4 regions of the Arthrobacter sp. FW306-06-A genome follow, and region 1 is predicted to be linked to each of the others. Evidence: riboswitches for the same ligand, from Rfam matches in the RefSeq annotation. Region 1 holds a riboswitch; each other region holds the start of a gene.
What was found. Region 1 has a riboswitch for S-adenosylmethionine ahead of metX (homoserine O-acetyltransferase MetX). Riboswitches for the same ligand answer to the same signal wherever they lie in the genome.
Positions count from the first base shown of each region.

Region 2: it holds a riboswitch for S-adenosylmethionine, as region 1 does, so the genes downstream of both, LFT49_RS13585 (aminotransferase class V-fold PLP-dependent enzyme) here and metX (homoserine O-acetyltransferase MetX) in region 1, are expected to answer to the same signal.
Region 3: it holds a riboswitch for S-adenosylmethionine, as region 1 does, so the genes downstream of both, LFT49_RS03335 (cobalamin-independent methionine synthase II family protein) here and metX (homoserine O-acetyltransferase MetX) in region 1, are expected to answer to the same signal.
Region 4: it holds a riboswitch for S-adenosylmethionine, as region 1 does, so the genes downstream of both, LFT49_RS19185 (DUF1737 domain-containing protein) here and metX (homoserine O-acetyltransferase MetX) in region 1, are expected to answer to the same signal.

Region 1 covers NZ_CP084552.1:1,622,245-1,629,282, forward strand. The annotation lists gene LFT49_RS07390 (bifunctional o-acetylhomoserine/o-acetylserine sulfhydrylase) at 42-1,358, shown strand; SAM riboswitch class IV at 1,481-1,596, shown strand; gene metX (homoserine O-acetyltransferase MetX) at 1,609-2,724, shown strand; gene LFT49_RS07400 (MFS transporter) at 2,965-4,347, shown strand; gene LFT49_RS07405 (zinc-dependent alcohol dehydrogenase family protein) at 4,354-5,490, shown strand; gene LFT49_RS07410 (LysR family transcriptional regulator) at 5,522-6,454, opposite strand; gene mmsB (3-hydroxyisobutyrate dehydrogenase) at 6,566-7,038, shown strand, end outside.
Region 2 covers NZ_CP084552.1:2,905,738-2,912,775, reverse strand. The annotation lists gene LFT49_RS13595 (metal-dependent transcriptional regulator) at 1-51, opposite strand, end outside; gene LFT49_RS13590 (class I SAM-dependent methyltransferase) at 101-859, opposite strand; gene LFT49_RS13585 (aminotransferase class V-fold PLP-dependent enzyme) at 963-2,378, opposite strand; SAM riboswitch class IV at 2,416-2,529, opposite strand; gene hisN (histidinol-phosphatase) at 2,681-3,493, opposite strand; gene rsgA (ribosome small subunit-dependent GTPase A) at 3,539-4,654, opposite strand; gene aroA (3-phosphoshikimate 1-carboxyvinyltransferase) at 4,638-6,026, opposite strand; gene LFT49_RS13565 (DoxX family protein) at 6,033-6,578, opposite strand; gene LFT49_RS13560 (sigma-70 family RNA polymerase sigma factor) at 6,774-7,038, shown strand, end outside.
Region 3 covers NZ_CP084552.1:666,359-673,396, reverse strand. The annotation lists gene LFT49_RS03355 (RNA polymerase sigma factor) at 1-269, opposite strand, end outside; gene LFT49_RS03350 (hypothetical protein) at 404-643, opposite strand; gene LFT49_RS03345 (adenylosuccinate synthase) at 817-2,106, opposite strand; gene LFT49_RS03340 (M14 family zinc carboxypeptidase) at 2,354-3,436, opposite strand; SAM riboswitch class I at 3,653-3,757, shown strand; gene LFT49_RS03335 (cobalamin-independent methionine synthase II family protein) at 3,771-4,979, shown strand; gene LFT49_RS03330 (uracil-DNA glycosylase) at 5,184-5,813, shown strand; gene LFT49_RS03325 (hypothetical protein) at 5,825-5,965, opposite strand; gene LFT49_RS03320 (DUF3151 domain-containing protein) at 6,122-6,544, opposite strand; gene fbaA (class II fructose-bisphosphate aldolase) at 6,545-7,038, opposite strand, start outside.
Region 4 covers NZ_CP084552.1:4,088,003-4,095,040, reverse strand. The annotation lists gene LFT49_RS19205 (UDP-N-acetylglucosamine 1-carboxyvinyltransferase) at 1-89, shown strand, start outside; gene LFT49_RS19200 (glutamate--cysteine ligase 2) at 158-1,384, shown strand; gene LFT49_RS19195 (O-succinylhomoserine sulfhydrylase) at 1,510-2,718, opposite strand; gene LFT49_RS19190 (rhodanese-like domain-containing protein) at 2,719-3,129, opposite strand; gene LFT49_RS19185 (DUF1737 domain-containing protein) at 3,126-3,401, opposite strand; SAM riboswitch class IV at 3,415-3,530, opposite strand; gene opgC (OpgC domain-containing protein) at 3,712-6,180, shown strand; gene LFT49_RS19175 (hypothetical protein) at 6,307-6,561, opposite strand; gene LFT49_RS19170 (TetR/AcrR family transcriptional regulator C-terminal domain-containing protein) at 6,789-7,038, shown strand, end outside.

The sequences.
Region 1 (7,038 bases):
CTGCCCCTGAGCATGCCGGGCCCATGTCAAAGGAGATTTGGATGTCCAACGCTTGGTCCTTCGAAACCCGCCAGATCCACGCCGGCCAGGAAGTGGACAGTGCAACGGGAGCCCGTGCCCTGCCCATCTACCAAACCACGTCCTTTGTTTTCCCAACGGCCGAGAGCGCAGCCAACCGCTTTGCACTCTCCGAACTGGCGCCCATCTACACCCGCATCGGCAACCCGACGCAGGACGCCGTCGAACAGCGGATTGCCAGCCTTGAAGGCGGCCTGGCCGCGCTGCTGCTGAGTTCCGGCCAGGCCGCCGAAACGTTCGCGGTCCTGAACATTGCGGAGGCCGGCGACCACATCGTAGCCAGCCCCAGCCTCTACGGCGGCACCTACAACCTTTTCGCCCACACCCTGAAAAAATTCGGCATCTCCGTCACGTTCGTGGACGACCCCGACAACCTGGACCAGTGGCGCAACGCCGTCCGGCCCAACACCAAGCTTTTCTTCGGTGAAGTGGTCTCCAACCCGCGCCAGGACGTCCTGGACATCGAGGGCATCTCCGAAGTCGCCCACCAGGCCGGCGTGCCCCTCATCGTGGACAACACCCTCTCGACGCCGTACCTGATCCGGCCGCTGGAGTGGGGAGCGGACATCGTGATCCACTCGGCCACCAAGTACCTGGGCGGCCACGGCACAGCCATCGCCGGCGTGATCGTCGATTCCGGCAAGTTCGATTTCAGCAAGGACCCGGAACGGTTCCCCGGCTTCAACACCCCGGATCCCACGTACAACGGATTGGTCTACGCCCGCGACCTGGGAGCCGATGGAGCGCTCGGTGCCAATCTCTCCTACATCCTCAAGGCGCGGGTCCAGCTCCTGCGGGACCTGGGCTCGGCGGTTTCGCCGTTCAACGCCTTCCTGATTTCCCAGGGCCTGGAGACATTGAGCCTGCGGGTGGAGCGCCATGTTGCAAACGCGGCGGAGGTTGCGCGGTGGCTTGAAGCAAGGGACGACGTCGAATCGGTCGCCTACGCCGGGCTGCCGTCCAGCCCCTGGTACGAGCGTGGCCGCAAGTATGGGCCCAAGGGGACGGGCGCCGTCGTCGCCTTCAACCTGGCCGGCGGAGCGGAGGCGGGCAAACGCTTCGTCGACGCTTTGGAATTGCACTCCCATGTGGCCAACATCGGCGACGTGCGCTCCCTGGTCATCCACCCGGCGTCGACCACCCACAGCCAGCTCTCGCCGGAGCAGCAGGTGGTGGCCGGGGTGCACCCGGGACTTGTCAGGCTTTCCGTGGGCCTGGAACACATCGACGACATCCTCGCCGACCTTGAAGCAGGCTTCAGGGCTGCGAAGGACGCCTAGAAGCCTAAAGTACGACGCCGGGGCGCCACTTAGGCGGCAGGGCAGGGCAGGCAGCAAGTCGGGAAGTCACAACCAGTCACACTCTTGGCTTGGACCGGGTGGTGTTTCGTACACTCGATCCAGGTCATGAGTGCCAGCGACAGCCCCGGCTTGCTGGCCGGCAACCCTCCTTCCGCGGTGGGGTGCCCCGGGTGAGGACCTGGCCTGCCGGTCAATTGACGGCGGGCAAGCGCGTAGAAGAGGTCTTGCCATGACGGTTTCCGTCGCCCCAACCACCATCCCCGAACACGGAATCGTCCGCTACGCCTCCATTGGGGAACTGGAGCTCGAGGCCGGGGGATACCTGCCCGACGTTACGCTGGCCTACGAAACCTGGGGCACCCTCAACGCAGACGCCAGCAACGCCATCCTGATCGAGCACGCGCTCACGGGCAGCACTCACGTAACCCGCGGAGACACCGACGAGGAAGGCTGGTGGGAGCAGCTGGCCGGGCCCGGTGCCCCCGTGGACACGGACCGTTTCTTCGTGGTGTCCATCAACATTGTGGGCGGCTGCTACGGCTCCACCGGCCCCTCATCGCCCGCCCCCGACGGATCGCCCTGGGGTTCCCGCTTCCCCCTGGTCACGCTGCGGGACAGCACCGTGGCGGAGGCCCGGCTGGCGGACCAGTTGGGGATCAAGAGCTGGTTCGCGGTTCTTGGCGGCTCCATGGGCGGCGCCCGGGCGCTGGAATGGGCAGTGACCTACCCGGAAAGGGTGCAGCGCTGTGCCGTCATCGCCGTGGGGGCTGCGAGCACGGCAGAACAAATCGCCTTTGCCCAGGCCCAGACCCTGGCCATTCGGCAGGATCCAAACTTCAACGGCGGCGACTACTACGGCGGTCCCTGTCCTGAAGAGGGCCTGGCCCTTGCCCGGCGCATCGCCCACATCACCTACCGGTCCGCCGCCGAACTGGAAGGCCGCTTCGGCCGGGCGGCCCAGGCATCCGAGTCGCCCCTTCAGGGGGAAGTACTGGCAGCCCGTGGCCGCTACCAGGTGGAAAGCTACCTGGACCACCAGGGCAACAAGCTCGTGAAGCGCTTTGACGCCAACAGCTACATCGCCCTGACCGAAGCGTTGATGAGCCACGACGTCTGCCGCGGACGGGGAACCCTGGCCGAAACCCTGGCCGGTGCTACTGCACGCTTCTTCGTGGCCGCCGTCGACTCCGACCGACTCTACTTCCCGTCCCAGTCCCGGGAACTGGCGCAGGCGCTGCCCGGCGAGGTGGACGTCCACGTCATCCAGGCACCCATCGGCCACGACGGGTTCCTCACCGAGATAGGCCAACTGGGGGCGCAGCTGCGGGGCAGCTTCCTGGTCTAGGCACTCCTGGACCAGGCAGTTTTGGTCCACACGTTCCTGGTCAAAGCCTCCGAGGTTCAGCCAGCTCCAAGGAAACCTCCAGCAGTGTGCATTCCTGCAGATGCCTTCTGCACTAATGGTCGTTGAGGTTGCACCGGCAAGCAGACCATACTCATCGAAGCCGGTTTTCGTGGTGTACATCACATCCGGCTGCCATCGACTGTCCCCGTGGTGTCGACGACGACGCCGAAGGAGTTCGCATTGAGTACGGAACGCTCCGCCGCAAGGCGCACCGAGGAAACCGACGTCAAGGCATCAGGCCTGAAGAAAGTGGTGACGGCCTCCATGGCCGGCACCGTCGTGGAGTGGTACGAGTTCTTCCTCTACGCATCCGCAGCCACCCTGGTGTTCGGGAAAGCCTTCTTCCCCAACGCCGGGACAGAACTGGATGGCATCATCGCCGCCTTCCTCACCTACGCCGTCGGTTTCGTGGCCCGTCCCATCGGCGGCATCGTGTTCGGCCACTTCGGCGATAAGTTCGGCCGCAAGCAACTGCTGCAGCTCAGCATCATCCTGGTGGGCGTCTCCACCTTCCTCATGGGCTGCCTGCCCACGTTCGGGCAGATCGGCTACTGGGCTCCCGCGCTGCTGGTCATCCTCCGGTTTGCCCAAGGATTCGCCGTCGGCGGGGAATGGGGCGGCGCCGTCCTCCTCGTGGCGGAACACAGCCCCAGTAAGTCCCGCGGGTTCTGGGCCAGCTGGCCGCAGTCCGCGGTGCCCCTGGGCAACCTCCTCGCCACGGCCGTGCTGTTCATCCTGTCCTCCACCCTGACCCAGGAAGCCTTCCTCGGGTGGGGCTGGCGTGTTGCCTTCTGGCTGTCCGCGGTGATCGTGCTGATCGGCTACTACATCCGGACCAAGGTCAACGACGCCCCCATCTTCCTTGAAGCGCGTAAGGAAGTGGACGCCGGCCACAAGGGCTACGGCGTGGCCGAGGTCTTCCGCCGCTACCCGCGCGGCGTCTTCACCGCCATGGGCCTGCGCTTTGCGGAGAACATCCTGTACTACCTGGTGGTGACGTTCTCCATCACCTACCTGAAGACCGTGGTCCAGGCCGACACCACGCGCATCCTCCTGCTGCTGCTCCTGGCCCACGCCCTGCACTTTGCCGTGGTGCCCATGGTCGGCAAGCTCTCGGACCGGTTCGGCCGCAAGCCCGTCTACATGGCCGGCGCCATTATGGGCGCCACCTGGGGCTTCTTCGCGTTCCCCATGATGGACACGAAGAACGACTTCATTATCCTGGCGGCCATCATGATCGGCCTGGTGTTCCACGCCTTCATGTACGCTGGGCAGCCTGCCATCATGGCGGAGATGTTCCCCACCCGGATGCGTTACTCGGGCGTCTCCCTGGGCTACCAGGTGACGTCGATCGTGGCCGGCTCCCTGGCCCCGATCATCGCCGCCTCGCTTTTGGGCACCTACAAGTCCTCGGTCCCCGTGGCCGTCTACCTGCTCATCGCCTGCGCCATTACCGCCGTCGCGGTCTTCTTCCTGAAGGAAACCCGCGGCGTCTCGCTGCATGACGTGGACGCAGCCGACGCCAAGGGCACCGCCGACCTGCTGGCCGCCAGCAAGAAGTAGGGCCCCATGAAAGCCGCCGTCCTGTACGCCACCGTCCCCGCCACTGGAAACGCCTCTGGTAAAAGCAGCTTCGCCGACGCCCGGCCACTGGTCGTGGAGGAACTCGAGCAGCCGGAGCCCCGCACCGGTGAGCTTGGTGTTGCCATCACCTATTCGAGCCTCTGCCATTCGGACCTCTCGGTGGTGGACGGCTCACGGGTCCGGCCACTCCCCATGGCCCTGGGCCACGAGGCGGTGGGGCGCGTGGTGTCCGTGGGCCAGGGCGTAGGAGACATCTCCGTGGGCGACCACGTGGTGCTGGTGTTCGTGCCCAGCTGTGGCCACTGCCGGGCCTGCCTGGCCGGCCGGCCCGCGCTTTGCCACCGGGCAGCGGAGGTCAACGGCTCAGGAGACCTGCTGCACGGGCCTGCCCTGTTGCGGACGCCGGAAGGGAAGCGCATCAACCATCACCTGGGCGTCTCGGCGTTTGCGGACTACGCAGTGGTTGCGCGGGAATCAGTGGTGGTGATTGACGACGACGTCCCGGACACGGTCGCCGCGATGTTTGGTTGCGCCGTGCTCACCGGAATGGGCGCGGTGTTCAACACCGCCGAGGTCAGTCCCGGCCAGTCCGTGGCAGTTTTCGGCCTGGGGGCGGTGGGGCTCTCCGCGGTCATGGCGGCACGCCTGGCCGGAGCTGCCAGCGTGATTGCCATTGATCCGAACCAGGGCAAACACCAGCTGGCCCGTGACGCCGGTGCCACCGCGGTGGGTACGCCGGACGACGCGGGGCGCCTCATTCAGGAAGCGTCCGGCGACGGAGTGGATGTTGCCGTCGAGGCGGTGGGCTCGGCAGGCGTGATCGCGTCCTGCCTGGAACGGGTGACCCGGGGCGGGGCAGTGGTCTCGGTGGGCCTTCCACACCCGTCCGCCGAGTTGACCGTTCCGGCCCTCCAGTTCGCCGGCGCCGGCAAGCGCCTGCTGGGCTCCTATATGGGTGATGCCGTTCCCGCCCGCGACATCCCGAGGTACCTGGGGTACTGGCGGGAGGGCAAGCTGCCGGTTGAGCTGCTGCACACCGACACGCGGCCACTGAGCGAGATCAACGAGGGGCTTGATGCACTCGCCGCCGGGAAGGTGGTGCGGCGGCTCTTCCAGGCCTGACCCGTCGTTTGCCCCTACGGCTGGGCCAGCCTCAGCCTGCCAGCAGTCCGGCCCGCTCCTTCAGCTCCTCCTTGAGGGCCGCGATCACCGCCTGCACCCGGGCCGACCGAAGCGACTCCGGGCGGGCCACGGCCCAGATAGGGAGCTGGCGTTCGAAATCCGCAGGCAGGACTGGAACGAAATCTTCCCGGTCCGCCACCATGAAGTTGGGCAGCAGCCCGATGCCGGCGCCCTGCCGAACGGCCTCCACCTGTGCGAATACGCTGGTGGCCTGGAAGCTTGTCCGGGGCATCGGCAGCTGCGATGACCAGCGGGGGCCCAGTTCCGCCACCTGGAGCGCAGACTCGACGTACGAGACAAACGCGTGCTGCCCCACGTCGTCGAGCGTTTCCGGGAGGCCGTGCCGCCCTGCATAGTCGGCGCTGGCGTAGAGGCGCAGGTAGTAGTTGCTCAGGAAAATGGTCTGTGCGGTGCTGACGTCGGCCCGGCCCACCACGATCTCCAGGTCTACCCCTGACCGGTTCTGGCTGACTTTCCGGGTGGCGCTGAGCATTTCGATGTTCAGTTGCGGGTTCTGCTGCTGGAGCCGCACCAGCGATGGAGTGACGAACACCGCTCCCACTGCGTCGGTGGTGGCCACGCGGACCAGGCCCGCAAGGGCGCTATTGTCCTGGCTGATCAGGCCCGACAGGGAGCCGAGTGTACTCTCGATCGCCTCCGCCGCGTCCACCGCGGCAGCACCGAGCTGCGTCAGTTCCCAGCCGTGTGGGCTGCGCTCCAGCGTGCGGCCGCCCAGCTGCTTGTCCAGCGCGAGGATCCGGCGCGAAATCGTGGTGTGGGTGGTCCCCAGGCTCTCGGCCACGGCATTGAAACGGCCCAGGCGTGCAACCGTCAAAAGGATAAGCAGGTCGTCGGGGCTCGGCAGCCGTCTGGCGTCCACGTTGGACCTTCCGTTGATGTGCATCAATGCACAGAGTGTCTGTGATTTTTCCCCTTGATTGCACCCTAACACGGTGTGATGGGTGACACAGGCATGCCGGCAGAAGCGCCGGAATGAAAGCAAAGGAGCTTACGCATGGCAGTTATCGGTTGGGTTGGCCTGGGCAACATGGGCGGCCACATGTCGGTGAACCTGGTGAAGGCGGGGCATGACGTCCGCGGCTTTGACCTCAACCCCGCAGCCCTGGATGCGGCTGCAGCGGGCGGCGTCAAGCGGGCCGGCAGCATCGCCGAAGCCGTGGATGGCGCGGACGCCGTGTTCACCATGCTCCCCAAGGGCGAGCACGCCCGCGCGGTGTATCTCGGCGCGGACGGGGTGCTGGCGCACGCGGATACGCGCACGCTGCTCATCGACTCCTCCACCATCGACATCGCCTCTGCCCAGGAACTGCACGACGCCGCTGCTGCCGCCGGTTTCCGGTTCGTGGACGCGCCGGTGTCCGGCGGAATGAGCGGGGCCGAGGCTGGAACCCTGACGTTCATGGTGGGCGGGGAAGAAGGCGCCGTCAAGGACGCTGCCGGCTACATCGGCCCCATGTCCGGCAACAT
Region 2 (7,038 bases), 1.3 Mb from region 1:
GATGACCTTGACGTAGTCCTCGATCGAGGAGGAGGGCGCGCTGGTCTTCACAGGTTCAAGCCTACCGGTTGGGCCGCGGCGGCAGAGTCCGCTGCACTGGTCATGCCTTGACCGCGCGCCAGGCGAGCGTGAGGTAGGGAAGGTGGATCTGCTGGTCCGGGGCGTAGGCAAGGTGCTCGTGCAGGTACCAGTCCAGGTTGGCCAAGACCTTGGCCCTCGTTGCCTCGTTGGCGCGCAGGTAGTAGCTGCGTGACTTGGTGAGCTCCATCAGGTCCGTGGTCGTCACAGTGTCCTGCCAGTGGCTGACGTGTCCCTCGAGACCTTGGAATTCAGGCCCCACGACGGGTTTGTGGCCAGGCCGGTACACGTCACCTGCGTGCATGATCCGGGAAAGGCGGTGTACCCAGGGCACGGAGGTGTCCAGCTGGTTCCATACCAGGCCCAGGGTTCCATGCGGGCGCAGCACCCGGGCGAGTTCGGTACTTGCGGCCAGCGGGTCGCACCAGTGCCACGCCTGGGCAACGGTTACGACGTCGAAGCTGGCGGTGGGAAGGCCGGTCACCTCGGCGGAGCCCACCACAGCTGCGGCGCCCGGGCAGTGGGTCTTCAGCTGGGCGAGCATGTCCGCGGAGGGGTCGACGGCGGTGACGTCCAGGCCCAGGTCCAGCAGCAAGGAGGTGAACTTTCCGGTACCCGCGCCGACGTCCAGTGCCTCATGGGCGCTGGTGGGCACCAGCCAGCGGACCGAGTCTTCCGGATATCCGGGGCGGACGCGGTGGTAGTGCCCGCCGCCGTCCTGGAAGCTCTGGCCAAGCTCCCGGCGCCGCCCGTGATCGAGCCTGGGGCCACCCCGAACCAAGCGTGGCCTCCTTCGTGTGCTGCCGATGTGGACGTCTCTCGAATGTACCGCACGGACGGTCACCGGCTGGTGCCCCAAGGGGCACCCTCTTTGCTGCAGCTGCTCAGTCGTCGATGCAGGGGGCCGCGCCGGCCGTTCCCGGCGTGTTGGGCGCCCAGTGCGGGTAGGTGCGGAAGTCGTTGGCGGGGACCCAGCGCCCGGCGTCCACCACGTAGTCCCACCCCAGCCCGTTGCTGCGCAGCGCACGGATACCGGCGAGGAGGCGTTCGGCATCCTCCAGCCGTGAGCCGACGCCAAAACTTGCGCGGAGCGAACCGGACGGCAGGCCAAGGCGCTTCAGCAGGGGATGGGCGCAGAAGCGTCCATCGCGCAGGCCCACGCCGTGCTCGGCGGCGAGATAGGCGGCCACCAGCCCCGCGTCGTAGCCCTCCACGGAGAAGTTAACCACGCCGATGGTGTCCGTTTCCGGGTTGCTGTCCTTGAAGATCTGGTGCACGGTAACGCCGTCGATGTCCTGCAGGCCCTCCACCAGGAAGGAGCGGATCGCGGCTTTGTGGGCGTGCCACCGGTCCTGGTCGAGCTCAGCAATGACCTGGGTGGCGCGGGCCAGCGTGGCGGCTCCGAGGACGTTCGGCGAGCCCCCCTCATGGCGGGCCGGGCCGCTGGCCCAGCTGACGCCGTCGAGCCTTGCTTCCTTGACCGCGCCGCCGCCGGCAAGGTGCGGGACGCCCGCGTCCAGCCAGTCAGGCCGTCCCACCAGGACGCCGGCGCCGAACGGTGCGTAAAGCTTGTGGCCGGAAAACGCGATGTAGTCGATGTCATCCGTGCTGATGTCCACCCGGCGGTGCGGTGCCAGCTGGGCCGCATCCACCACGATCCGTGCGCCGTGCTGGTGGGCCAGCGCGGCCAGGGCGCGGATGGGAAGGATCTCGCCGGTGACGTTTGAAGCGCCGGTGACGGCCAGCAGGCTGACCCCGCCCTGCTCCAGCTCCGCGCGGACGGCGTCGAGGGTGCCGGTGATCGTCTCCGCGGCCACGATGCTGCGGTGCGGCACGCCCTGCCACGGCAGCAGGTTCGCGTGGTGTTCGATGTCCAGGTAGAGGACATCGCCGTCAGGGCGGCCATGGGTGACCGGGAGGCAACCTGCCAGGAGGTTCAGCGAGTCGGTGGTGTTGCGGGTGAAAATGACCGAGTCGTCCGGGCGTCCGCCGACGAAATCGCGGACGATGGTGCGCGCGTTCTCGTAGACAGAGGTGCTGATCTGGGAGGCGTATCCTGCCCCCCGGTGGACGCTGGCGTAGTAGGGCAGGATTTCGTTCAGGTAGGCGGACACCACGGAGAGTGCAGGGGCCGAGGCGCCGTAATCCAGGTTTGCGTACCGCACGTGGCCGCCGGTGATCAGCGGCGCCTGGATCTCGGCTCCGGTGACTGCCGCGAGGGGCCGGCCGGCAACGGCATGCCGTTCAGCAACTGCCGCTTCGGTGCTGACGGGCTGGGGGGAGACGGTGGCAGTTGTCACAGAGACCTCACTTGAATACAGGACTCCGGCATAGTGGAATCCGCGCTTGCCGCATCCGCTCCGGACCGGCCTGGTCGTCACCCGGGGCACCCCACCGCGAATGGAGGGTTGCCGGCCAGCAAACCGGGGTTTAGCGCTGGCACTCGTGACCTGGATAAAAGCGTAGGACATGCGGCTGACAGGACTGAACCCGCAGCGATTGTTAAGCGGTTTGTTACGCGATTCGAATAAACGGCGGCGGACACCCCCATCGGGAGGTGTCCGCCGCTGCTTTATTCGTTTTTTCGGGGAAAAGCCAACCGTTACAGCAAATCGTCCAAATAAGGGTTCAGGCGGTGCAATACCTCTGAGTGCAGGATCGAGTTGGTGGCCAGCGCGTTCCCGCCGAAGGGGCCGTCCTCGCCTTCCAGCGACGTGAAACGGCCGCCGGCCTCCACGACGATCGGCACAAGGGCGGCCATGTCGTAGAGGTTCAGTTCCGGTTCGCAGGCGATGTCCACGGAGCCCTCCGCCACCATGCAGTACGACCAGAAATCGCCAAAGGCACGGGTCCGCCACACGTCCTCGGTGAGGCCCAGGAACTCGTCAAGGTTTCCCCGTTCCTTCCAGCCCGTGAGGCTGGAGTAAGAGAGGGAGGCGTCCGATAGTGTCGAGACGTTGGAGACGCGGAGCCGGGTGGCAGCTGCCAGGGACCTGCCCATGTATGCGCCCATACCCTTCGCCGCCCACCAGCGCTTGCCCAGGGCCGGGGCGCTGACCACGCCCACCACCGGCTCGCCCTCGTCGACGAGGGCGATAAGGGTAGCCCAGACCGGAACGCCGCGGACGAAGTTCTTGGTCCCGTCAATGGGGTCGATGATCCAGCGCCGCGACCCGTGTCCCGTGCTGCCGAACTCCTCGCCCAGGACCGCGTCCCGGGGGCGGGAACGCGAGAGCTGGCCGCGGATGGCTTCTTCGGCGGCCTTGTCCGCATCGGTGACCGGCGTCAGGTCCGGCTTGGTCTCGACGTGGAGGTCCAGGGCCTTGAAGCGGCTCATGGTCTGGTCATCCACGGAGTCGGCCAGGACATGTGCCAGGCGCAGGTCATCGTTGTAGCTCGAAGCGGGTTGGATCATGGTTCCAAACTACAGTCTGCGCACGCTTCTGCCGGGGAGAACGCGTCAGTTGACGCTGCCGAGCTCCTTGGTTTCCTGTGCTTCCAACCTTGGATCCGTGCCGAGCAGCCGCCGCAGCGACGCCAACCGGGCGGGACCGGTGGGACCTGCGTGTCCGCCCGCCACCCAGTCGTCGAGGCCGCAGTTCACTGCAATTGCCGTGTGCTTGCAGCCCCGTTCGCAGTTCTCGATGCCGGGGGAGAGGTCGGGGAAGGAGCGCAGGATCCGGTCGGGGTCCACGTGGGCGAGGCCGAAGGACCGGATGCCCGGAGTATCAATGATCCAGCTGCCGGCCGGAGCGTCCGCGAGGCGCAGCGCCAGGGCAGAGGACGACGTGTGCCGGCCCCGTCCCGTCACGGCGTTCACTCCGCCGGTGGCCCGCTCGGCCCCAGTAAGCGCGTTCACCATGGTGGACTTGCCCACGCCTGAGTGCCCGAGCATGACGGTGACCTTGCCGCCCAGGTGGGCGCGGAGGGCTGCCACCGCGGTGCTGTCCAGCCGGGCCGAGAGGCCGTCGTCGGAGCGCGCGTCGATCCCGGAGGCCTGGGCGTCAGCGGTTCGGCTGATGATCACCGGGAAATCCAGGTGGGTGTAGTTGGACAGCAGTTCCGCTGGATCCTTGACGTCGGCCTTGGTGACCAGCAGGATCGGCTCGATACCGGCGTCGTACGCAGCCACCAAGGCACGGTCGATGAATCCGGTCCGCGGCTCCGGATTGGCGGCCGCCACCACGATCACCAGCTGGTCCGCGTTGGCCACCACGGCACGTTCGATTGGATCCGTGTCGTCGGCGCTGCGCCGCAGGAGCGTTTTGCGGTCCTGGATCTTCACCAGGCGCGCCAGCGTGTCCGGTGCCCCGGAGACGTCCCCCACGAGCGAGACGAAGTCGCCGGCAACCACCGGCGAGCGGCGAAGTTCGCGGGCGCGTGCCGCAATGACCACGCGTTCGTTGTTCGAGTCCTCACCCACGACTGCGGTGTACCGCCCCCGGTCCACCGTGATGATCCGTCCGGTGACCGCATCGTCGTGGCTGGGACGGTCCTTGGTGCGGGGCCTGGAGCCCTTCTTGTTGGGCCTGATACGGACGTCGGACTCGTCCCAGGAGTCAGTGCGCCGTGCCACCGCTGGGCTCCTCCGGTCCGGATGCCGCAGCGGCGTCCTGGGCCAGCATGCCTGTCCACAGCTGGGGGAAATCGGGCATGGTTTTGGCGGTGGTGGCGATGTCCTCCACCTGTACGCCCTCCACTGCCAGGCCCAGGATGGCGCCTGCGGTGGCCATTCGATGGTCCGCGTAGCTGCGGACGACGCCGGCGTGCAGCGCGGCGGGCCGGATCACCAGGCCGTCGCTGGTTTCCTCTGCGTCCCCGCCGAGCCGGTTGATTTCCGCCACCAATGCAGCGAGCCTGTCCGTCTCGTGTCCGCGCAGGTGGGCGATCCCGGTGAGCCGGGATGGGCCCGTGGCCAGCGCGCACAGGGCTGCGACGGTGGGGGCAAGCTCGCTGGTGTCCGCGAAGTCGCCGCCCTTGATCTCCGGGCCGCCGGTGACAGTCAGGACGCCGTCGGACAGGGTGACGTGTGCGCCCATTTTCACGAGAATCTCGCGCCACAGGTCTCCCACCTGCTGGGTATCCGCCGGCCAGTTGGGAATCCGAACTGTTCCCTTCGAGGCCAGGGCGGCCGCCAGGAACGGTCCGGCGTTGGAAAGGTCCTGTTCGATCCGCTGGTCGAAGGCACGGATTGGCCCGGGTGCCACCACCCAGTGGTTGGGAACGGAGTCGTCCACGGACACGCCGGCGCCGCGCAGGACAGCCACGGTCATGTTGATGTGGTCCAGGCTCGGCACCGGCTTTCCCACGTGCTCCAGGTGCAGGCCCTCGTCGAACCTCGCCCCCACCAGGAGGAGGGCGGAGACGAACTGGGACGACGCGCTGGCGTCGATCACCAGATGGCCGCCCCGCACCGCGCCCTTGCCTTCCACCACGAACGGGAGCGACGACGGAGCGGAGCCGTCTTCGGAGGCAACGGCCACACCGAGGGCCTTAAGCGCCTCGATGATGGTTCCCATGGGGCGCTTCCGGGCGTGCGGGTCGCCGTCGAAGACGCTGGTTCCGTTGCGGAGCGCCGCCAGCGGTGGAACGAACCGCATGACCGTGCCCGCCAGCCCGCAGTCGATCCTGGTCGGGGACGCCTCAGCCGCTGCCGGCAGCTGAACCACTTCCAGGTCAGGGCCAAAGTCGCCGTCCCCCGGCACTTCCGTGATAGTGGCGCCCAGCTGCCGGAGCGCATCGACCATCAGTGCCGAATCCCTGGAGTGCAGGGGTGCGCGCAGCCGGGACGGGCCGTCCGCCAAGGCGGCCAGGACCAAGTACCTGTTGGTCAGGGACTTTGATCCCGGAACCGTCACGGTGGCATCGACGGGCCGGGACGCAAAGGGTGCGGCCCAGTGCTCGACAGGTGTTCCGGACCCGTCCCGGGTGGCAGCTGTTGCGGTCATTCGTGCTTATGCTCCCGTGGCGTGTACGGCGCGGCGTACGGCTTTGTCCGCCTTGTTCAGCTTCTTGGTGGTGGTCCGGCGCGCGTCGGCAGCAAGGTGCGAGGCATTCCTGCGGGCATCGGCGGCCAGGTGTTCGGCACGCCAGGCCAGGCCCGGCTTGCCCGCTGTGTCCACCGAGGCCAGCAGCGCGCCGCCGCTCAGCGAGAGGTTCTTGAGCAGCTGGTTCCGGCGGTTTTCCCGCCCTTCCTTGCTGCTGATATCCGCACTACGCCACTCAACAAAGGTGTTAAGCAGCGAAATCACCGTCAGGAGGCCGGCTGAAAGCCTGGAGAACTTGCCAAGGCCGAACAGGACGCCCGCTCCCACCTGGGTTCCGCCGATGACGCGCGCCAGCGTCTTCTCGCTCGCCTGGAAGGGGAGCGAAGCCGCCGCCTTACGCAGGAGCGGCGAGAGCTGCTGGGCGGTGTCGTCGGAGTTCTTGAGCTTATCCAGTCCGGCAAGAACGAAACTGGAGGCAAGCATGGGCCGGGCGAGCGTGCGGACAAAGGACATGAATTTCCTCCTGGATGGACGAGCCGCGGCAAGCGGCGGAGTCGGTCCTAGTCTTGCACTTTTGGGGAATATTTGCCCGCTGAGGGCGGTTATCGATGTCGGGTCCGTGACAGGGACCCAGGCGATCATTCACCCGATACAGAGCGGAGTTGGGCCTTGGGGAAGGTGTTGGACGAAACCAGACCGGCGGGGCCGGTGGCATTGGATACTCTTGCCGCGGAGCCGCTGGAGTACGGCATGCCCCGGGCGGGAAGCCGGACAGTAGACTTGAAGGCAATGAGCACCTTGGATCCGGCCGCCGCGGCCATGTATGAGGCCACCCCCGCCGAAGTGAACGGCAAGGCGGGAGCCGCGCCCCTCCCGTCCGGTCAGGATGGTCCTGGTTCCCGGGCCGCCGACGCCGACGCAAATGACAGTACCGAACTGGATGTCTCCGCGGAGACCATGGAGCAGCGCCGCC
Region 3 (7,038 bases), 960 kb from region 1:
GTCCGGCTTTGGCGGCGGTAGTCATCCACCATCCGGGCGTGGGCAACGGAGAAGATGAACGTACGCAGCCCGGCTTCTCCTCCGTGGACGGTGTTGAGCCTGGGCAGCACCGAAAGGAATACTTCCTGCATGGCGGCCTCCGGATCCTCGACTCCCCGGGCCGTGAGATAGCCCAGTACCTGTGATGCGTATGTCTTGTAGACGAGGCTGAAGGCAGCGGTCCCGGAAACTGGCTGGTCCGGAGCCTCGTCTGTCTGTGCATCGGTCACTGACGTAGTGCTTTCCGTCAAAGAGGGTGTTGGCAAGGCAAGCGCTCAGTACATCCGGAACGCTGGCCCCACTCTACCCTTCGGTAACCACCCCGCCAGAACCGCCACGGCCCCGTGGACGGGCCAGTGCGGGGTCACGCCGGGGGAAGCTGCACGTGGGGAAAGACAAAAGAGCCGGTCTGGAACGTGATGGGGGACAGGTTCCAGACCGGCACTTCATAGGGGTAATCGCCGACGCTGCCGGGAGGGTTACGCGTTTTCAAAAAAAATTCCTCGTAGGGTCCCGAGACCGCGATCACTCCCCCGTCAGCAGCCAAGAGCCGGAACCGGAAGAACAAATCAGCATCAATGAATGCTTCGAATTTTCCAGCCATGACGGTCCTTCCTTGGGCACCAGGGGGTATTACCGAGTGTGGCTTCCCCACCATCGGCCTCACAAGACCGGCCGCGTTAAGCCTGTGTAAATTGCTTCCCCACGCCAAAGCCAACGGCAGGCCACCTGCAAAGGTGGCCTGCCGCCGTCGTTATCCTGCGCTCTAAGCGCGGATTAGTCGTTGATGAGGTCGTTCACCACGATGGTCTGGTCCCGGTCCGGGCCCACGCCGATGGCGGAGAAGCGGGTGCCGGAGAGCTTCTCCAGCGCCAGCACGTAGTTCCGGGCGTTCTCCGGCAGGTCCGCAAGGGTGCGGGCGCCGGTGATGTCCTCGGTCCAACCGTCGAAGTACTCGAAGATGGGCTTGGCGTGGTGGAACTCGGTCTGCGTCATGGGCATCTCATCGTGCCGAACGCCGTCCACGTCGTAGGCCACGCACACGGGGATCTGTTCGATGCCGGTGAGCACGTCCAGCTTGGTCACGAAGTAATCCGTGAAACCGTTCACGCGCGAGGCGTGGCGGGCCAGCACGGCGTCGTACCAGCCGCAGCGGCGCGGGCGCCCGGTGTTGACGCCGAATTCGCCGCCGGTCTTCTGCAGGTACATGCCCATCTCGTCGAAGAGTTCCGTGGGGAAAGGTCCGGCGCCAACGCGGGTGGTGTAGGCCTTGATGATGCCGATGGAGCGCGAAATCCGGGTGGGCCCGATGCCGGAGCCCACCGACGCGCCGCCGGCCGTGGGGTTGGAGGAGGTCACGAACGGGTAGGTGCCGTGGTCCACGTCCAGGAAGGTGGCCTGGCCGCCCTCCATCAACACCACTTTGCCCTCATCCAGGGCGGAGTTCAGGACCAGGGTGCTGTCGATGACCAGAGGGCGGAGCCGCTCGGCATAGGACAGGAAGTACTCCACGATCTCGTCCACCACCACGCTGCGGCGGTTGTAGACCTTGACCAGGAGCTCGTTCTTCTGCCGCAGCGAGCCTTCCACCTTCTGGCGGAGGATGGATTCGTCGAAGACGTCCTGGACGCGGATGCCCAGCCGGGCCACCTTGTCCATGTAGGCGGGGCCGATGCCGCGGCCGGTGGTTCCGATGGCACGCTTGCCGAGGAAGCGTTCGGTCACCTTGTCCAGGACCTGGTGGTACGGGGCCACGAGGTGGGCATTGGCGGAGACGCGCAGTTTGGAGGTGTCTGCACCGCGGGCCTGCAGGCCGTCGATTTCCTGGAAGAGGGCCTCGAGGTTCACTACGCAGCCGTTGCCGATGATGGGAACGGCATTGGGGCTGAGGATGCCTGCCGGCAGCAGCTTGAGTTCGTACTTTTCACCGCCCACGACGACGGTGTGCCCGGCGTTGTTGCCGCCGTTGGGCTTGACGACGTAGTCAACACGGCCGCCCAGCAGGTCGGTGGCCTTGCCTTTTCCTTCGTCGCCCCACTGGGCTCCTACGATCACAATTGCTGGCATGGGATCCTCCCCCATTCGTTCGGGCTGCCGGGTTACCACGAGGTGGCGGGCCATGCAGCACCGTTCATGAGAATGCCCCGAACATACCGGCCTTCACACAGCCGCAGCACGGCACGGCGAAGGAAGAGTTCCGGGGCTCTTACCACCCAAGTTTAGCCGATGGGGCACTTGGTCCTTCGTTGGCCCCGCCGCGGCCCGTCATGCGGGAAGGGCCGCGGCGGGCCTGGTCAGAACCGCCGCCGCGCTGCTATTCGTCCTCAGCCTCCCCGGCGGCCCGGGACGTCTGCTCGGCGAGGGTGTCCCAGAAGGAAATGTCGGCGTCGGCAATCGAACCGTCAGCAATGGCGGCGGCGGTGGACGTCAGCGTGGTGACCGTCTGCTTGATCAGATAGCCGTTGCTGCGCTGGCCCAGTGCGTAGCCGTCCAGGTAGTGGTCGGACATGCCGCGCATCTCGAAGAGCAAGGTGGCAATGCCGTATTCCACGGAGATGCCGTTGCGGCTGATGGTTTCGGCGCTGCCGCCCTGGTATTTGCCCAGGTGGCCCCAACCGGTGGAGTCGACGTTGTTGAAGACCACGGCGCCCAACTGCTTGGACTTTTCGACGACGGCCGGGTCGGCGTTGGGGGTGGTGGGGTACAGGATGGAGCCGGAAACCAGCTTGCCGTCGCGCTCCGCCCGGGTGCCCTGGTGGTGCAGGTCGATCATGTAGTCGATCCGGTACTTGCGCATCACGTTGTTGTGCAGCGCCTGGGTCTCCGGCTGGATCTTGGCCACGTGGTCGCGGTTCAGGTCCACGCCCTCGGCGTTGTAGCGGGTGAGGTGCCGGTCCCCCTTGGCGAGGTAGTTGTCCAGGGAGAAGTTCACGTCCCCCATGGCGCCGTCCGCGTTGAGCATGGGCACCACCAGGATGTTCGCGCCTTTGAGGATGTCCGCCGACTTGCCGGTGCCCAGGTGCTTGATGAGCTCCATGGCGCCCTCGGTGGTGAGCTGTTCGTTGCCGTGCTGCTGGGTCAGGTAAAGGATGGTGGGCTTGGCCGGGTCCGAGATGTACTTGACCAGGTGGATGTCACGGCCCTTGACGGTCTGGCCGATGACTTCCAGTTCCATGGCGGGCTGGCGGGCGTCCTGGTCCTTCAGGAAGGAAACCATCTGGTCATAGGTGGCCAGTTTTGTTGTGGTGATCTGGCCGTTGCCGTCATAGCTGGGGCCCTCGCCCACTGCATTTGCCAGCGGGGCCGGTCCCGCCACGACGGCGAGCGCCAGAACGCCGGAAAGGGCAAGGTTCCGAAGGTTTGCCAGGGGTTTGTTCACGGTGCATGACCTCTTCATTGAGTGCGGTGGTTCTTTGGGTCGAGTGGGTGGCAGCCGCCATGTCCCTCATTCGGCTGTGACAAGAAGCCAACCAAGCTGGACATAATCTGTCAATACGCTGGACGAAACCTGTAAGGATGCAAACGGGAGTGCAGGAGTAAAAGAAGGCCTGCCTGGCGCGACACAAAGTGGACCGGACTTGCCCGCGTGGAGCGTCTCGATTTAAGTGGGAGGGAACCATCCGGAGCGGCCGAGAGACCTGGCTCGATGACGCCGCAGCAACCCCGGTCCGGCAGGATTCCTGCCGGCCGAAGGTGCTACTGCCAGGACCGATGGAAAGGAAGATTCCAGCATGTCACTGAACACCGACCACATCCGCGTCACCCACGCCGGTTCCCTGCCCCGCACCCCGGAACTCATCGCGGCGAACGCCGCCAAGGAAGCCGATGGCATCACCCCGGAATTCCTCCAACTGCTTGAGGCCTCCGTGGTGGACGTGGTGCAGCGCCAGAAGGACCTAGGCATCGACATCCCCAACGACGGCGAATACGGACACGCCATGTCCAGTTCCGTGGATTACGGTGCTTGGTGGAACTACTCCTTCGCACGCCTCGGCGGCCTGGAGCCCACCAATGTGGACCGCTGGGCCGAAGCCGGGGTCCGCCGCTCGTCACCCGGCCATGTGGTCCTGACGTCCTTCCCCGACCGCCGGGATCGGCAGGCGTTCAACGAGGCGTACAACGATCCTTCCTCCGGCATCCTCACCCACCGCAAGAGCGTCGCCCAGCCCAAGATCGCCGGGCCCCTGACCTACACCGGCCAGGATCTGGTGGCATCGGATATCAGGAACTTGAAGACCGGGCTCGCCGCCGCAGGCCTCTCAGACGGTTTCGTGGCGTCCCTCTCCCCCGGCTCCTGCGCCAGGGTAGCCAACGAGTACTACAAGTCCGACGAGGAACTCGTCTACGCCTGCGCCGACGCCATGCGGGAGGAATACAAGGCGATCATCGACGCCGGGCTCACCGTGCAGCTTGATGACCCGTCCCTGGCCGAGAGCTGGGACCAGATCAACCCCGAGCCCTCCTTGGAGGACTATCTGAAGTTCATCCAACTGCGCATCGAGGCCACCAACTGGGCCCTCCGGGATCTCCCCCAGGAACAGATCCGGCTGCACGTCTGCTGGGGATCCTGGCATGGCCCGCACACCACGGACATCCCCTTCGCGGACATTATCGGCTCCGTGCTGCAGGTCAACGCCGGGGCGTACTCCTTCGAGGCCGCCAACGTGCGCCATGAACACGAATGGCGGGTCTGGGAGGACACCAAGCTGCCCGAGGGCAAGGTCATCATTCCGGGCGTCGTGTCGCATGCCACCAACGTGGTGGAGCACCCTGACCTGGTGGCGGACCGCATCGTGCGTTTCGCCGACGTGGTGGGCCGGGAGAACGTCATTGCCTCTACCGACTGCGGCCTGGGCGGCCGGGTGCACCCGCAGATCGCCTTCGCCAAGCTGGAAGCGCTGGGCGAGGGCGCCCGTCGGGCCACCAACCGGCTCTGGTAATCCGCTTGCCATCCGGGGCGCCGGCTGTTCCTTCCATCACCGGAAAGGGGCGGCCGGCGTTTCGCTTCCCGGGTCTTGCTAAACTGGGGAAGGCCGGCGAGGTCCGGCCCACCCCAACCAACCGCTGCTGATGCGTTTGCGCTTGCCCGCGCCCTCATCTGCCGGCGGCAGCAACGCCAATCCCCGCAGGAGAACCAGCACTTCATGACAGCCCTGGCCCCCGAAACATTCCACGAACAGCTCATGAGCCGCCGCTACGAACCCAGCGTTGCAGCCGTCAACGAACTCTGCGATTCCCTGCGGGAGACCAAACCAGGAACCGTGGTCCCCTACGTCGACCCCATGCACGACGTTGAGGAATGCCGCATCATCAGCCTCTACTCCAACATCGGCGAGGCGGATCCGTCCGGCTTCATCACCGCCGGCGACCAGGACGCCGCAACCCGGATGCTGGGCATCCAGTGGAAGCTGGGCCTGCGCCCCGAGTTCGTGATGCCTTGGAACGTCCACCCCTGGCACGTTCCCGGCGAAGCCAACGGGAAGTTCACCCCGGACCAGGTCCAGGCCGGCCTCAAGCCCCTGCTGAAGTTCCTGGCCTTGGTCCCCCGCGCATCGGTCATCGTGGCGCACGGCACCGAAGCCAACCGCCTGGCCAACCTGCTGCTGAAGACCGAGGTTCCCCTGCTGTGGCGCCGCGGCCTGAAGACCTACAAGGTCCGCTCGCTAAGCGGCCGCGCGTTCGCCGGTTCCCCTGCACGCCAGGAGGAGTTCCTCGAGGACATGCGGACGGCGTATGCAGACGCCATGGCCCGGACCGGCATCGCGAAGCCCTGAATCGTCGGCGCTCAGCCTGTGGCGTCGGAGTCGGTAAACGAAATTCCCGGTGCCGATTCGTCTTCGGCTTCAACCCAGGTGGTGAAGTCGGCGTACGACATCCAGGAGTAGTAGTCACAGAACCTGAGACACGCTTTTTCCTGCTTTCCCACGCTTCGCGCAGCTCCTCCTTTCTTCCTCTAGCCCTTTGATTCTTTTAACCGAAATCAGGGACGGCGCATTCCAGTCCAGGGACGACGGCGGGCGGTCACCTTTTCGCCAAAAGGTGACCGCCCGCCGTCGTCATATATGGAACCCTCGGTGGGGACTTAGGAGCCTTCGATGGCTGTCTTTGCCTTGGGGTCGGAATCGTTGAGGAACTTCTCGATCCGCTCCGGTTCGTCCGCCTCACCGATGGCGGCCGACGCCCTGCCCAGGGAGTAGAGCGCGCGCAGGAACCCCCGGTTGGGCTCGTGCTCCCACGGGATGGGTCCGACGCCGCGCCAGCCGTTGCGCCGCAGCGCATCCAGGCCGCGGTGATAGCCCACCCGAGAGTAGGCGTAGGAGTCGATGGTGCGCCCCTCCGCCCATGCTTCCTCGGCCAGGATGGCCCACAGCAGCGAGGACGTGGGGTGCCTTTCCACCAGGTCCAGGGCTTCCTGCCCGGCCTCCAGCTGTCCGTACACCTCGGTTTCGGCGGGCAGGAGCGTGGGCTCCGGCCCCATCAGGTTCCGGCGGAACTCGTCCGACATCTAGAAGGTCTTTCCGGCCGAGCCGAGCTGCTTGGTGGCTTCCACCACGCGGGCTGCGAGGCCGGCTTCGGCGGAGGCGCCCCAGACACGGGGGTCGTAGGTCTTCTTGTTGCCCACTTCTCCGTCAACCTTCAGGACGCCGTCGTAGTTCTTGAACATGTGGTCCGCCACCGGGCGGGTGTAGGCGTACTGGGTGTCGGTGTCGATGTTCATCTTGATCACGCCGTACGAAACAGCGTCCGCGATTTCCTGGTCCGAGGAGCCGGAGCCGCCGTGGAACACCAGGTCAAACGGGTTCTGCTTGCCGATCTTGGCACCAACCTGGGCCTGGATGTCCTTGAGGATCTCCGGGCGCAGCTTGACGCCGCCGGGCTTGTAGACGCCGTGGACGTTGCCGAAGGTGAGGGCGGTGATGTAGCGGCCGTTCTCGCCGGCGCCCAGGGCATCGATCGTAGCCAGGGCGTCCTCAACCGTGGTGTACAGCTTGTCGTTGA
Region 4 (7,038 bases), 2.1 Mb from region 1:
GGAACATCTACGTGATCGAGCGCGGATACGAAGACCTGGCGGAGCGTTTGAACACCATCGGTGCCAAGGTGGAGTACTTCCAGGACTAGGCATTCACGGTTCGTCATGAACCGCGTGTGACAGTTCCAATATCCCTGCACTGCCGCAAAATGTTCGTATGCGTACGTTCGGCGTAGAGGAAGAACTCCTGATCGTTGATCCGGAGTCCGGGGAACCGCTTGCGCTGGCTGACGCCCTCCTTGCCGGCCACCGCGTTGCGGCGGACGATCTTCCCGTGGAACCGGACACGCATCACGCCGGGAACCACGGCGATTACGACGACGAGATGGGCCTGAGTGCCGAGCTGAAGCTTGAGCAGATCGAGACCCAGACCCGGCCATGCGTGGATCACGGCAGCCTCCTGGAACAGATCCGCGCCGGCCGTGCCCTGGCGGACCAGGCGGCCCGGAAACACGGTGCCAGGGTGGCGGCCCTTGCCACCTCGCCGGTGGCATCCCCCAGCCATACCACCCCGGATCCGCGCTACGCCAGGATGCTGGAACGCTTCGGCCTCACTGCACAGGAGCAGCTGACCTGCGGCTTCCACGTCCACACCTACATCGAATCGCCGGAGGAAGGCGTGGCGGTCCTGGACCGCATCCGGGACAAGCTGGCGGTCCTGACGGCGCTGAGCGCCAATTCACCCTTCTGGAACGGGGTGCCTACCGGGTTCGAAAGCTACCGGACCCAGGCCTGGAACCGGTGGCCGACGGCAGGGCCGGCAGGCATCTACGGCACCTACCCCGCCTACCGGAGGGTGGTGACGCGGCTGCTGGATACCGGGGTCATGTTGGACGAGGGGATGCTGTACTTTGATGCCCGCCTGTCCCGCAACCACCCCACCGTTGAGGTGAGGGTGGCGGATGTATGCCTGCGGGCCGAGGACGCAGCCCTTATTGCCGTGCTGGTCCGGGCGCTGGTGGAATCTGCCAGCAGGGAGTGGCGGGATGACGTTGATCCCACACCCGTTCCCACAGTTCTTTTGCGAATGGCCTCCTGGCAGGCCAGCAGCGAGGGGCTCAGCGGCGAGCTCCTGGATTTTGGCAACTTCCGTCCGGCCCCCGCTGCGGATGTGGCCCGTGCGCTGGTGGATTACCTGGCCCCCGTCCTGCAGGAGCAGGGCGAGCTGGCTTTGGCCCGGCAGGGTGTGGAGGAGATCATCGCCCGCGGAACAGGGGCCGCCGAACAACGCCGCGCCCGGGACAAGGCCCTTGCCGGTCCGCCGCCTGAGGACATGGGGTTTGGCGCCGTGGTGCGCCAGGCCGTGCAGGTGACCATGCGCGGAGCGCTGGATCTCGGAGACGTGGAGGACACACCGGAACTGCTGCGGGTCCGCCAGGCCTGACCCGCCGCGGCGCGCGGGTCCGCGATGCGCAGTTTCCTCTTCGACGCGGTGTTTCCTTCCCGCGGCCCACATTCGGGCCGCGCCGGGGAATATGCGCCGCGGGAACACCGAAGCGCGTCGAATACCTAGATCTGCTTCAGCGCCTGCTCCAGGTCGCGGATGAGGTCCTCCGCATCCTCCAGTCCCACGGAGAGGCGGACCACGCCGTCGCTCAGACCAATGGCCGCTCGTCCTTCCGGGCCCATGGCGCGGTGCGTGGTGGTGGCGGGATGCGTGATCAGCGACTTGGAATCGCCCAGGTTGTTGGAGATGTCGATGATCCGCAGCCCGTCCAGCAGGGCGAAGGCGGCTTCCTTGCCGGAGCGTCCGCCCGACGGGGCAAGCTCCAGGGTCAGGACGGTGCCGCCTGCGCTCATCTGCTTCGCCGCCAGCCCGTACTGCGGGTGCGATTTCAGCAGCGGATACTTCACCCAGCTCACGGCCGGCTGCTCCTCCAGCCACTCGGCAAGCCGGAAGGCCGTGGCGGAGGAGTGGTTGACGCGCAGCCCCATGGTTTCCAGGCCCTTGGTCAGGACCCAGGCGTTGAACGGGGACAGGGCGGGGCCGGTGTGGCGCATCAGCTGCTTTACGGGGCCGTCAATGAACTCCTTGGTGCCCAGGATGGCACCGCCCATCACCCGGCCCTGGCCATCGATGTGCTTGGTGCCGGAGTAGACGATGACGTCCGCGCCCAGGTCACCGCAGCGCTGCAGCAGGGGAGTGGCAAAGACGTTGTCCGCCACCACGGTGGCCCCGGCCGCGTGCGCCAGGTCGCTGACCGCGGCGATGTCCACGATTTCCTGCATCGGGTTGGACGGGGACTCGAAGAAGACAGCCGTGGTGGGTTTGGAGAGCGCCTCGCGCCACTGATCCAGGTCAGGGCCGTCGACGAACACCGTCTCCACGCCCCACCGGGGCAGGATCTCGTTTAGGACCACGAAGCAGGAACCGAACAGCGAGCGGGCGGCCACCACGCGGTCGCCGGCTGCCAGCAGGGCACCCAGGGCGGTGAATACCGCGGACATGCCCGACGCCGTCGCAAAACATGCTTCGGTGCCTTCGAGCAGCCGGAGCCGTTCCTGGAACGTGGCCACGGACGGGTTGCCGTAGCGGGAGTAGACAAAGCGCTCGTCTTCGCCGGTGAAGGCGCGTTCAGCAGCGGCTGCGGATTCGTAGACGAAGCCGGAGTTGAGGAAGATGGCCTCCGACGTTTCCTGGAAGTTGCTGCGGTCCAGCCCGCCGCGGACGGCCTGGGTGTCGGGGTTCCAGCCGGGGGCGTCGTGGTTGAAGCTCACTTAGTTCTTTCCGAGGTTGGTGGGCAGGCCGCGGTTTTTCCAGCCATTGACGGTCCGTTCGCCGAAGCGGTCGGGATCGCCCTCGAAGCCCTCGAGGACGCTGTAGGCGGTGAAACCCGCCTGGGTGGCGGCGGTGGCCGCGGCGACGGAGCGCTTGCCGGAGCGGCACAGGAACACCAGTTCCGTGCCCGGGTCCTCCGGCGCCTGGTCCGTCAGATCCTTAATGAAGTCGGGGTTGGGGATGCCGCCGGGGAAGGTCCACTGGATGAAGAGTGGGTCGTTGTCCGTGGCCTTGGTGTCCGGGATGCCGATGTGGGCCCATTCGCCCTCGGTACGGACGTCCACCAGGACGGCGCCCTGCTCCAGCTTGGCCCAGGCTTCCTGCGGCGTCAGGTCTCCGGCGTAGCTCATGCGTGGCCCTCGCCGTCAAACTCGCCGTCGAACTCGCCCTCAAGCTCGTCAACGGCCGTTGCAACGGCGGCGTCTGCCGAGGCGATCGCGGCCGGAAGGACGATGGCCTGCGCCACGATGACGGTGGTGCCGTTAAAGGTTGCTGCGGGGCTGCCGTGCAGCACGTAACCGTCTGCGAGTGCAGCGGAGATCCGCTCGCAGAACTCACGGTTGTCCGCGCCGGTAATCAGGCGGTAGGACAGTCTTTCCTCAGGGGCGGGTGCGTCGGACACGACGGATCTCCTTCTTTCACGCTTGCAGCTCGAATCGGTCGATATGCCGAGTATTCACCTGAGGCACCCCGCCGCGAAAGGGAGGGTTGCCGACCGGCCAGTCAGGGCTTCACACCGGTACTCATTACTCCCCAAAAACGTAACACCTGCGCTCCCAAGCCGCACCGCCGCCGTCGTCATGTTCCGTAATTCACCGGACGGCCAGGCGACACGCAAGGGCCGGCCGCCGGATAAAGTTCTTACCGGGGCACCGCCCCGTCGCCTAAGCAACGGGCAGCAGAGCAATGAGTACCGGGGGGTCCTTGTCAGCATGCGCGCAATCACATCGCATCACCGCGCCACCAGCCACGTAAACCGTCCGCGCTCTGTGGCTGCCTTTCTAGCGGCCATCGTCATCGCCTTCCTGGCCGTGCTGGCGCCGGCAGGTCCGGCGCAGGCGGCGCAGGCTGCACCGGACAGCGGCAAGCCGTGGCTGGGTGCGGTGCTCGAGTGGGGCGAGGATACCGCTGCAGGCTTCAGTGACCGGCTGGGCGCCACCCCTGCTGTCTTTGGCCACGACATCACCCTTCCGTTCCGTGATTCCGAACGGAACGACATCGACGGCTTCCTGCAGCAGGCCGCAGCCAAAGGTGCCCACGCCCTGCTCACGGTGAAGCCCTCGGTGCCGCTGGACCAGCTCGGCACTGCAGAAGCTGAAGCCTTCGCGCAGCAGGTGCACACTCTCACATCCGGGTTCAAGGGCCAGCTGCTGATCCGGTTCGCCCCTGACATGAACACAAGCTGGGTGGGTTGGGGCCAGCAGCCCGCCGAGTACCGCCAGGCTTTCCAGGAGGTGTCCAGGGCATTCAAGAAGTACGACGGCGGCCGGGCCGCCATGGTGTGGGCGCCTTACCTGGGCAAGGACTACCCCTTTGACCGGAGCCGGAATGCGCCGCAGCCAGGAAGTGAGGGGTTCGCGCTCCTGGACACCAACGGGGACGGGGCCTGGACCGGAGGCGACAACGCCTACGCACCCTACTACCCGGGTGACGACGCCGTGGACTGGGTGGGCCTGGCCGCCTACCACGACGACACCGCCGGCGGGGCCGCCGTCAACACTTTGCCGCGGGCCGGTGAGCTTGAGGAGATGCTGACAGCCTCGGGAAGCGAAAACTTCTACGCCACCTACTCGGAGGGGCGCAGGAAGCCTTTCCTCCTGCAGACCGCGGCGTTCTACAGCCCTTCAACCGGCGGCGCGCCCGAAGCCGGCATTAAAACCGGCTGGTGGGACCAGGTGGTGGGAACTGCCACCTCTCCGGAGTTCGCACGCACGGCCGCCGTCGTATGGGACGAACGCACCAGCACCAGGGACACCGGCGTGGCGAGCATCAGCTGGCTGCTCACCGGAAACCCGGACATTGCCAAGGCCGCGGGGGACAGGCTGAAGGCCTCCCCGATGGTGACCGGCCCTGTCACCGATCAGGCACCCACCGGCACTTATGTCCGCGCCAACACCCTGTCCGGGCCTGCTGCCTGGACTGTTGCCGCCGCCATGGTCATCCTCCTGGTGGCCCTGTGGCAGGTTCCGCGCAGGATCAATGCAGCCACAGCCTGGAGCTACCAGGATCCTTCCACCAGGGACTCGCGCGTTGACCTGCTGCGCGGAATGGCCATCGTCTTCGTGGTGGTCAACCACCTGGGCATGGCCTCGCTGTTCCAGTTGCTCACGCAGGAGGCCGTGGGCTTCGTGTCAGGCGCAGAGCTGTTCGTCCTCTTCTCCGGACTGGTGGTGGGCATGGTGTACGGGCCCAAGGCAAAGGAGGACTTCGGCCGGGTTGTGGACCTCACGTCACGCCGCGCAGGCAAGCTCTACCTGACGGCGCTCGCCGTGCTGATCGGGGTCTTCCTGCTGTCCCTGCTCCCGTTCTTCCACGCCGAGGCGCTCACAACCTTCGTGGACCAGGGAACCGGCGGCGCCGGGCACAACGGTGCCGGCCGGACCTACGACCTCTATGCGGGCATGTCGTCCTTGTTCCAGTTCCCCGTGCCGCCCCAGGTGCTGCCGGCCATCGTGCTGCTGCAGTTTGGGCCCTGGCAATTCAACGTCATGGGCCTCTACGTGGTGCTCTTGCTGGTCAGCCCGCTGATCCTGGCCGCATTGAACCGCGGAAAGGCCGTCTGGATGCTGGCCGCGACCCTTGCAGTGTATGCAGTTGGTGCCGTGACCAGGTTCCGGGTCCTGCCGTCGCAGTTCGAGGACTCCTTCCCCCTGCTGGTGTGGCAGGTGCTGTTCGTGCTGGGGCTGGTTGCCGGCTATCACCGCCGTGCCGTCGTTGCCTGGCTGTCGAGGCATACGTGGGTGGTGGTTGCCTGCACCGCGGCCGCGTTCGCGCTGGCTTTCCTGTCCTGGGGCAATCCCTACCTGGCGAACAACTACGACGTCCGCATGGCGCTCATGCCGGACGGCGTATACCGCGCCATGTATGACGCCCTCTTCGGCCGCACGTACCTGGCTCCCGGCCGCCTGCTTAATGTCATGGTCCTGGTGGTGGCGGCCTACGCATTCCTCAGCGCTTATTGGAAGCCGGTGCAGCGGGCGCTGGGCTGGTTCCTGATTCCACTGGGCCGGGCCACGCTGTACGTGTTCATCATGCATGTGCTGCTGATCGCCGTCGTAGCCAATATTCCGGCGTTGCAGCAGCAGAGTATCTTCCTCAACACCGCGGCCTATGCCGTGGTCCTGGGACTGCTGTGGGTGATGGTGCGCACCAGGTTCCTCTTCCGGATCATCCCTACCTAGCCCAGGTGGGGACGCGCTCCTCAACCTTGGCCGCGGCTGCTTCAGGGCATGAAAAATGCCGTGGCACCGGAGTGCCACAGCATGTGTTCGTGCGCCCAAGGGGTGCCCAAAGGCGGGCCGGGGAAGCTAGACAAGCCCCGGATAGCTGGTGAGGATGTAGTCGGCCGCAGCTGGACCCTTCATGCGGAGTCCGTTGTGCCCGGGGTTGATCCTGTGCTTCATGGCTGACCAAAAAGTGGATTCGCTGCCGAGCGGCTGCTGATTGATCACGCACCAGCTGGTGTACAGCCCGTAGAGGCGGTCCCGGTTCAGGCTGGAATCGGATACATGATCGGAATAGGTTGCTTCGTGGAGGAACAGATCGAACTGCGAGTTAGCCATGACGGCTCCCTTCGCTAAGTGCTCGGCGCTGCCGTGTGGCTACAACAGCAAACCGCGATCCCCTGCACGGGGGTGATCGGGGTATATAGTCCATCCCCGGCTGAGACTGAGGGGACGAACAGCGCTCTCACCGCTTGTCTACACTGTAGACTTTACCCGTAGACTACAAGTGAGGCAACCGTCTTGAATAACTCCGGGACCACCGCCGGCGGGGCGAGGACCAATCCATGACTTCCACTGCAGCTTCCGGGCCTCGCTCGCCCAAAACCCGGCTGAGCCGGGACGTTGTGCTAACCAAGGCCCTGGAACTCGTTGACGCCGAAGGCCTGGAGGCCCTGACCATGCGCCGGCTGGGGCAAGAGCTCGGCAGGGACCCCATGAGCCTTTACCGGTACGCGGAAAACCGGGCAGCCCTGCTGGACGGAGTCTCGGAACTGGTGCTCAATCAGCTCAGAATCCATCCCGAGGACCCGGACT